2 regions of the Sporosarcina jeotgali genome follow, and region 2 is predicted to be linked to the other one. Evidence: riboswitches for the same ligand, from Rfam matches in the RefSeq annotation. Region 2 holds a riboswitch; the other holds the start of a gene.
What was found. Region 2 has a riboswitch for lysine ahead of dapA (4-hydroxy-tetrahydrodipicolinate synthase). Riboswitches for the same ligand answer to the same signal wherever they lie in the genome.
Positions count from the first base shown of each region.

Region 1: another riboswitch for lysine. It lies ahead of PGH26_RS11065 (Na+/H+ antiporter NhaC family protein); the one in region 2 lies ahead of dapA (4-hydroxy-tetrahydrodipicolinate synthase).

Region 1 is NZ_CP116341.1:2,224,936-2,229,815, reverse strand. It holds gene PGH26_RS11080 (sulfite exporter TauE/SafE family protein) at 1-667, shown strand, start outside; gene PGH26_RS11075 (bifunctional metallophosphatase/5'-nucleotidase) at 664-2,046, shown strand; gene yunB (sporulation protein YunB) at 2,101-2,868, shown strand; lysine riboswitch at 2,923-3,103, shown strand; gene PGH26_RS11065 (Na+/H+ antiporter NhaC family protein) at 3,236-4,813, shown strand.
Region 2 is NZ_CP116341.1:1,771,097-1,775,976, reverse strand. It holds gene PGH26_RS08740 (thiolase family protein) at 1-220, shown strand, start outside; gene PGH26_RS08735 (NAD(P)-dependent oxidoreductase) at 242-1,240, shown strand; gene PGH26_RS08730 (tartrate dehydrogenase) at 1,270-2,352, shown strand; gene dapA (4-hydroxy-tetrahydrodipicolinate synthase) at 2,440-3,324, opposite strand; lysine riboswitch at 3,444-3,621, opposite strand; gene PGH26_RS08720 (GrpB family protein) at 3,800-4,315, shown strand; gene PGH26_RS08715 (DUF1284 domain-containing protein) at 4,454-4,876, shown strand.

The DNA of each region.
Region 1 (4,880 bases), 450 kb from region 2:
GTCCGTCATCATGATGGTATTCAATGGATTGTCATCGACGACATTTCATATGAAAGCCAAAACTGTCGATTATAAAAGCGGCCTCATTTTCTTCGCCGGAAGTGTGCCAGGGACAATAATGGGTGCTTTCTTCAACAAAAGCCTGGATTTGGGCTCCTTCAACTTATATTTCGGGATTTTACTTATCTTTTTAGCGGGTCTTTTGTTAGTTAGGAAGTATTTAAAACCAATCAATTGGTTCGTGGATCATGGAAAGAAAATTGCATTTACGGATCCGCAAGGTGAAACGCACGTCTATGGGTATCCCATCTGGTTTGCCCTGCTTCTTACATTTGTCATCGGATTAATGTCAGGTCTTTTTGGAATCGGCGGAGGAGCGATGATTGTTCCAGCAATGCTGTTGTTATTCCTTTTCCCTCCGCACGTTGCTGTAGGGACATCGATGCTTATGGTATTTTTGTCTGCACTCATTAACTCAGGAACTCATATCTACTTAGGTCACGTCCCGTGGCTGTACTCACTTGCTGTCATCCCTGGCGCCTATATCGGAGGAACGCTCGGATCGATGCTGAACAAAAAGATGAGCTCGGAAACACTAGTAGTCGTGTTACGTGTGTTATTGCTCTTATTCGGAATTAATTCAATAATTGATGGGATTTGGGGATGAGAATGATCGCTGAAAACACAGAAACCATTCATATTTATCATACAAACGACATTCATAGTCACTTTGAAAATTGGCCGGGGATCAGTGAGTTTTTGTTGAAACAACGGGCGCACCACGAACGAGAAGGGGAGTCCTGTTTTGTTTTCGATCTTGGTGATTACGTCGATCGCTCCCATCCATTCACCGAAGCGACCGAAGGTAAAGGAAATATCGAACTGTTGAATCGCGCTCGATATGATGCTGTGACAATTGGCAACAATGAAGGGATCACGCTGGCGCATAGTGCGTTAGCGGAATTATATAAGAATGCTCAATTTGACGTCGTCGTTGCAAATTTGCTGAATGAAGATGGGGAGCCGCTTGACTGGGCTTCTCCTTATACGGTGTTTACAACTTCGAGCGGCTTGAAAGTATCGGTGATCGCGGCAACTGCTGAATACGAATTATTTTACAAGAAGCTTGGGTGGACGATACAAGAGCCTCGCAGCATTTTGAGGAAACTCGCATCAGAACTGCGCAGCACGTCGGATTGTGTCATTTGTCTTTCCCATTTAGGTGTCCATGAAGACCGCTTGCTGGCAAATGAGACACCTGATATCGACGTGATCTTAGGCGCGCATACGCATCATTTGTTTGTACACGGAGAACTCGTTGGAGAGACACTCCTTGCTGCGACCGGGAAGTTTGGACAGTATGTCGGTCATGTGACACTGACTGTCCGAGCGGGACAAGTGGTTAATAAAAGCGCGGCTGTCATTCCGGCTGACGAGCTGGAAGCAGCAACAGATGGACTTAACGCAATCCAGAAGATGATTGACGAAGGCACAAAAGCGTTAGATAAAGAGGTATTCGTGACTCCCGCAATGCTTAAGCAAAACTTATTTGGGAAAAGTCCGCTGTCCGAATTCTTCGGTCAAGCTCTTCTTGCCTATACGAAAGCAGACTGCGGTTTATTCAATGCAGGGATTTTTCTTGGCAGTCTGCCCAAGGGGACAGTCACGAAAAGAGATCTGCACCGGGTGCTTCCGCATCCTATCAACGCTTGTGTACTCACTGTTAAGGGCGAAGCGCTGCGTGATTATTACGTAGCATCCTGCCATCCCGATTGGCCGCGGACGGAAGTGAGAGGGCTTGGTTTTAGAGGGACGCTCATGGGCGTCATGATTCACGAAAATTTCACGATGAAGAACGATGAACTCTACGTGGATGGAAAGCTAGTGGATCCGCTCGCAGATTATAAATTAGCCACGTTAGATATGTTTACGTTTGGGTTCTTTTATCCAAATATGAAATTTGAAAAGATCGACTACCTGGTTCCTGAACTCATTCGAGACATTACAGGATGGTATGGACAAAAGGAACTCGGAACAACTTCATAATAAGGAATAAGCGGCTTCTCCCCTTCATATCGTGGAATAGGGAGGCGTCGCTTTTTGAGATTTCATATGCAAGCTCCTAAAAAACGAAAACCTAAAAGAAGATGGCTTAAATTCATTATCCCTGCGCTTCTTTTGACGATAATCGGAAGTTTTTTCTACTTGAATATGAAATTAAAGCCCGTGTACATGAATTATGCGGAAGTACAAACGCGTAAAATAGCAGCACATGTCATCAGTCAGGCAATACAATCAAGATCAACAAGTGTGCTGGATGCAAATGATGTACTCTTAAACATTCCAAACGAAACGAATGATACGGTTACCATGAAAGTCGATGCAGAAACTATCAATCAGATTATGGCTGAAATCCATGAACTTGTTGAACAGCATCTAGAGCGTGCAGAATCTGGGGATCTTGAAATGTTGCCGCAGAGTGATGGGATGAAATTCGATACGGAAGAGATGGAAAAGCACGGAGGCGTTGTGTTTTTTGTTCCAATTGGTCAAGTCGCTGATATTCCTTTGCTAGGTAACCTTGGCCCTAAAATCCCAATTCGTTTTCATATTGTGGGAGATGTACATGCGGACATAGATACAAAATTAACGGAGTACGGAATTAATAATGTTTACATGGAAGTAAATATGAAATTGACCGTGAATGTCCAAATCATTATTCCAATCGCAACAAAACAAAGCACCGTGGTTCAGCAATTCCCGATTGCAATCGGGATCATTCAAGGGGTTGTGCCGCAAATCTATACTAAAGGGGGCCAGAGTCCAGCAAATATCGAAATCCCGCTGCAAGATGTAAAGAAGCCATAAGTCGCCTTGCATGTTAATTCGATTATTGTTATGATGAAAGAGTAATAACGTAATCGATAGGGTAGAGGCTGCATTGTTTAAGAGTACCGCATGCGAGAATGACATCGCAGACCATGCGCGAAAGGAAGCATTGCCGAAGTCTGATGGAACGTCAATTCCATGAGGCTGGGGTCATTTCGAAAAGGGATGGCACTGTCAGGGACAGCTGGATTGTCCATGATGAGCTACAATCGTCAGTGTGATAACGAAAGTGATTATCAAACAACGACATGTAGACAGCCGGTACCCGGTCCACTTGAACAAAGTGAAACGGGTACCGGCTTTTTGTTTCCCCGGTTACATCAACAACTTCAAGGAGGAGATTGGAATGATTGGAACTTGGTTATCGATTCTGCCGCCAGTGATCGCCATTGTAATGGTGCTCACGACAAAGCGGGTGCTGCTTTCACTCGGTGCAGGAATTTTGTCCGCTGCATTACTAGTCGCTTCCTTTGCACCAGTGGAAACATTGACGCAGTTAGGCAAAGCGCTCATCGTCTCATTTTGGGCAGATGGAGAGTTGAACACGTATAATATTTTCATTATGCTTTTCATATTATTGTTAGGTGTCATTACGGCACTTGTTAGTCTGTCAGGCGGGAGCCGCGCCTTTGCGGAGTGGGCTGTAACACGCATCCGAACTCGCCGCAGTGCAAAACTTCTTACGATAGTTTTAGGAATTGCAATCTTTGTAGATGATTATTTCAATGCACTTGCGGTAGGTCAAATCGCACGTCCGATTACCGATCGGCATAAGGTTTCTCGTGCGAAATTAGCGTATTTCATCGATTCTACATCAGCACCAATTTGTGTGATTTCGCCAGTATCGAGCTGGGGAGCATTCTTAATTGGCCAGCTTGCAATTATCCTTGCGACGACGGCAACGGTTAATTATTCACCGTTATCTGCGTTTCTGATGATGGCTCCGATGAACTTCTATGTAATTGCTACATTAGCGATGGTATTCTTCTTCGCTTGGACGAATATCGACTTTTTCGCGATGAAAGATCATGAAAAGCGTGCGGAAGAAAAGGGAGAACTGTTTGATCCTGAAAAAGAGATTCCGGGTCAATTGAAAGATGAGTTCCCAGAGCACACGCATGGCCGTGTAAGAGATCTAGTGGCACCGATTGTGACACTGGTAGCTGTAACATTGGCTTCGATGGTCATTACAGGATACAGAATCGGCGGAGAGTTGAATCTATGGACGATCTTTGAAAATACAGATGTCCCATTGTCCTTGGTTATCGGCGGACTTGCAGGTACTGCAATTGCGATCATTCTATACGCTTCACAATTCAAGGTGAATCAGACTGCCTCTGCAGGGCTGATCGGCCAGGCATTTGTCAGCGGTGTAAAAGCGATGATGCCTGCAGTGCTTATTCTTATTCTAGCTTGGTCACTCACTCACTTAATTGATATTTTAGAAACTGGTTTATTCTTATCAGAGGTAGTTGCGAAGTCTAATATACCTGTAGCCTTTTTGCCGGTTGTGCTGTTTGTATTAGCTGGTTTAATGGCATTCTCAACAGGAACGTCTTGGGGCTCATTCGGAATCCTGCTTCCGATTGCAGGGACGATTATGGTGAATGCAGCACCGGAATTACTATTACCTGCATTATCCGCAGTCCTTGCAGGTGCCGTGTTTGGTGATCACTGTTCACCGATTTCAGATACAACAATCCTTTCGTCAACAGGAGCAGGAAGCAATCATATCGATCACGTTTCCACACAATTGCCTTACGCGCTGATGGCAGCCGGAATTGCGACTGGCGGGTACATTGTTCTTGGTCTGACAGGATCGATTTGGATCGGTCTTGCTGCCGTAGTTGTCATTCTAGCGGCTTTGTTTACTATTTGGAATGTTAGAAGTTCAAAAAAAGTTGTTAGCGTAACAGCAGAGTAATGACAAAAAAGGTATTCCCGGATAGTTGTGAGGAATACCTTTTTTGTGTCTAGAAAAGATTTAACGT
Region 2 (4,880 bases):
ACAAGCGTTATCTGTCATCAAAGGGACTGGCATGGACATTAAAAAAGTGAATGTAAACGGTGGTGCAATAGCTCTGGGGCATCCAATTGGCGCTACAGGGGCAGTACTGATGACGAAGATGCTCCATGAGATGAAGCGCAGAGGCTCGAAATATGGATTGGTGACGCTTTGTATCGGCGGGGGCCAGGGAATTACAACGATCGTTGAAAATTTACAATGACTAGATGAAAGGTGTGGCCGATTGTCTTTGCATGTCATTCAAATACTGCCGATGTATCATCCGGATGGCGAGAAAAAGTTGAGAGAACTTGCTAATGTGAAACAATTCAATGAGTTTGATGAACCAGCGATCATTATGTACTTACAACAAAACACAGTAGATGGAATCATCTTAAGAGCACCTGCGAAAATCACACCAGAACTATTAAATCACTGTGGACATGTGACTGCGATTTCCGGCGCAGGAATCGGTCTCGACAATATCGATGTGGCCTGTGCGACATCTAAAGGAATTAAAGTATTGCATGCACCTAAAATGAATAGCACAGCGACAGCAGAACATGCCATAGCGTTACTATTATCTGTGATGAAAGATATAAATGTTTTTCACTCAGAAATGCAAAAAGGGAACTTTTCATTCAGAGACGGAAGATACACAACAGAATTAGAAGGTAAAACACTTGGATTAATTGGATTTGGATCGATTGCACAAAAAGTGGCGAACATCGCGAAGAATGGCTTTGGAATGCACGTAACCGCCTACGTTCGAACGATTTCGTCAGATAGGCAGCAGCTCGCTGATTCTCTAGGGGTGGAAGTGACGACTTCGATGGAAGAAGTTTTCAAAACAAGTGATGCGGTAAGTCTTCACATACCATTGACCGAACAAACAAGAGAATTGATTGACCAAAAGCTCTTCAATCTTATGAAACCCTCCGCTGTTCTCATCAATACGTCACGAGGCGGTGTCATCCATGAAGCAGATATGGTTGCATCACTTAAAAATAAAACATTTAGCAGAGCTGGGGTAGATGTATTTGCAGTCGAACCGCCATCGGACAATCATCCGTTTTTTGAGATGAAAGAAATTACGATGACTCCTCATATTGGGGGGATCAGTATAGAGGCGGCTAGAAAAACGTCAGTAGTGATTGCAGAGAATTTGATAAAAGCAATCCAAGGCGAGACGTTATCTGTGATTGCTAATGCACAAAGTATTGTTAAAACGAATAAGGGTTAAGTCATTTTTGTAACACCTAGGAGGAAATTATGAAAACATTTAAGATTGCCCTTATCCCGGGAGACGGAATAGGTCCGGAAGTGGTGGCTGAAGGTGTAAAAGTGCTGCAGGCGATTGAACAATTAGATCCGGCAATTTCCTTTTCATTCACTGAATTTCCATGGGGATGTGAGTATTATTTGGAGCACGGGAAAATGATGGCGGATGACGGAATCGAGAAGCTCAAAGGATTTGATGCGATCTATCTGGGAGCAGTAGGTTATCCGGGCGTGCCTGATCATATTTCTCTTTGGGATCTATTGCTTACAATCAGAAAAGAATTTGACCAATATGTAAATCTCCGGCCGATTACGTTATTGAACCCGGCACTTACCCCCTTGAAAAATAAAACGGCAGAGCAAATCGACTTCCTCGTCATTCGGGAAAACAGTGAAGGTGAGTATGCCGGAGCTGGAGACTGGCTTTTTAAAGGAAAGCCAGAAGAAGTCGTCTTACAAACTGGCGTTTTTTCGCGTAAAGGAACGGAGCGTATTATTCGCTACGCCTATGAAGAGGCAAAACGGTCTAACCGGACATTGACAAGTATCAGTAAAGCGAATGCGCTGAACTATTCAATGGTGTTCTGGGATGAAGTATTTGAGGAAGTGGGTAAGGAATATCCGGATGTGCAAACGTATTCGTATCTCGTGGATGCTGCCAGTCTTTACTTTGTGACGGAGCCTGAGCGGTTTGAAGTGGTGGTCACTTCTAATCTTTTTGGAGATATTTTGACAGATATCGGTGCTGCTATTACTGGAGGAATGGGATTGGCAACTGGCGCAAACATTAATCCTGAACGCAGCTATCCCTCCATGTTTGAGCCTGTACATGGTTCAGCGCCAGATATTTCAGGAAAAGGAATCGCGAATCCCATTGCTGCCATTTGGTCAGTCAGTCAAATGATGGACTTCTTTGGGGAAGAAAAGTGGGGGAAGGCGATCTTATCTGTAATTCAAGAAATGCTGCATGAAAAAGAGTCGCTCACCTCAGATTTAGGCGGGGAATCTACAACAACACAACTAGGGGATCGGTTTGTTGAATTACTTGCAGCACGGTCCTCAGAATTGGTCTAGTCCAGGAACAGTTTTCCCAGGAGTTCAACCCAACCTGAAAATGAGTACAGCCCATTCCAATTCGGAATGGGCTGCTCGTTTACACAGTTAAATTAGAATTGTATCTTGCCCATGCAATACACGATTCAATGAACTCAGCTGAACGTCTGTTAAAGGAAGCATAGGTAATCGCACGCCGCCTACTGCGACGCCTTCCAAATTCAATGCAGCTTTCACAGGTGAAGGGTTCGGTGCAGCGAACAGTTCTTTCATAATGGGCAGCATCCGGCGATGCAAGGTGGACGCTTCTCGAATGCGGCCGCTATTGAAATGACTCATCATCGTTTTCATCTCAGGTCCTATAATATGTGCGGATACAGACACGACCCCAGCTCCGCCAATGGATAGGACAGGAAGCGTAAGTCCATCGTCACCGCTATAAAGTGCAAAGTCTGCAGGTGTATGTTCGATGATGTCTGCCATCGCATCCAAGTCGCCGCTCGCTTCTTTGACAGCTACGATATTAGGAATGTCAGCAAGGCGGATAATTGTGTCAGGACTCATATTAACTGAACTGCGGCCCGGTATGTTATAAAGCATAATTGGCAGTGAAGAAGCTTGGGCAATAGTCTTGAAATGCTGATACATTCCTTCTTGGCTCGGCTTGTTGTAATAGGGAGTGACAAGCATGATTCCATCCACTCCAGCGGCTTCAGCCTGCTGCGTCAGCTGGATCGATTCCCTCGTATTATTAGATCCTGTGCCTGCAATGACAGGGAAACGGCCACCTGCAACTTGCACCGTAAATTCAAATAAATTCACTTTTTCTTCGTTTGTTAACGTCGGGGACTCTCCTGTTGTCCCTGCAACCACCAGGGCATCCGATCCGTTTTCAATTAAATGATTGATCAAGTTCCGGGCAGCGGGAAAGTCAATTTCACCTTGCTCGTCAAATGGTGTCACCATAGCAGTAATCAGTTGTCCAAAATTCATCTGTTCTCCATCTCCTTTTGTTTTTGTTCAAAACATAGAGGTGGAAGGCAGTGTATCCTGAAACGCAAAAAGCACCAGCGAGAGAACGCTGCTGCTTGGAAATAATAAATTATTTCTCTGCATCAGATAGCCCTCCATATAGTTTCCTATATGACAGTTCTGCACTTGTTCAGCCCAGAACCAGCTTTGAGATAATGAGAATCTCTCCACTTCGGCAAATCCCCCTTTTCACAAACTTCAGCGGATCTCATCATCCTCAGAGTGTGTACTAATGGTTTTTGCGCCTCTATCCTTACTTCAAAATTTCGAAATAAGTGAATGTTTAATTACATACAGTTTACACTCTATCGAATAAAAATGCAACTATGTTTATGAACTTCTATCGCCGTTGTATTCATTTTTAAATAGTGTGATAACATGAAAATAATTAACTCCTTGTTAAATCACTAAAAACCTGAAAGGAAGTGGTGGACATATGAGAGTCATAGTAGTTGATCATGACTCTGAATGGGATCAGTTGTTTCAAGAAGAAGCCAAAAAAATCAAAGAACTATTTGGTGAAGAGCTTGTAGATATTCATCACATTGGCAGTACTTCTGTTCCTGGATTACAAGCGAAACCAATTCTCGATATGATGCCTGTCGTCCGCGATATCCAGAAAGTTGAATTTAGGAATGAACAGATGGAAGACATGGGATACGAGGCGCTTGGTGAGTTTGGAACACCGAGAAGACGTTATTTTCGTAAGGGCGGCGATGCACGGACCCATCAAGTTCAATTTTATCAAGCAGATGATACGTACAATGTGGATCGGCACTTAGCGGTTAAAAACTTTTTGAGAACCCATCCTGATGAGGCAAGACGATATGGTGAATTAAAGGCAAGCTTGGCTAATAAATATCCAAACGATAGTTCATCTTACGTCGAAGGGAAAAGTTCGTTTATAAAGAATTTAGAAGAGAAAGCATTATCGTGGTATGAAACTGAATGAAGTCACTGGGAGAGGGGATTTTTCCCTTCTTTTTTTATATGTCTAAAAGCTTTCTAACTTTATAACGGATGATACTATAGAGGTAACAAAAATCAAAAGATCGATTCAAAAAAGCAGCAGCCAAAGGAGAGTACTCTATTGATCAAATTAAGAGGCCATCATATTTTTTGCTTGCTTGGGTATCGGGGAATGGGATACTCGGAAGAATATGTTGCAAATATGACGGAAATTCATACTTTATTGCGCGAACAACCAGATACGTTAATTCAAATTATCAAAGGTCCTGACCACTTGTGTGCAAAGTTTCCGGACGACCAGCCATACCATTGTGAAGATAAAGGAATTTTTAGCAGAGATAAAGAAATTGTGAAACGCTTAGGGCTCAAATACAGCGATGTGCTGCCTTGGCGGGAAGTTGAACGGCGGATTCGTGTAAATGTGGAAGCATCCGATATTGCGGTTGTCTGCGAAAGCTGTTCCTGGCGTTCTTATGGCTTTTGTGAACAAGGAGTAGAGCGAGTAATCGAAGCTCAAGGATTGCTGGAAGTGGAACAGAAATAAGCTT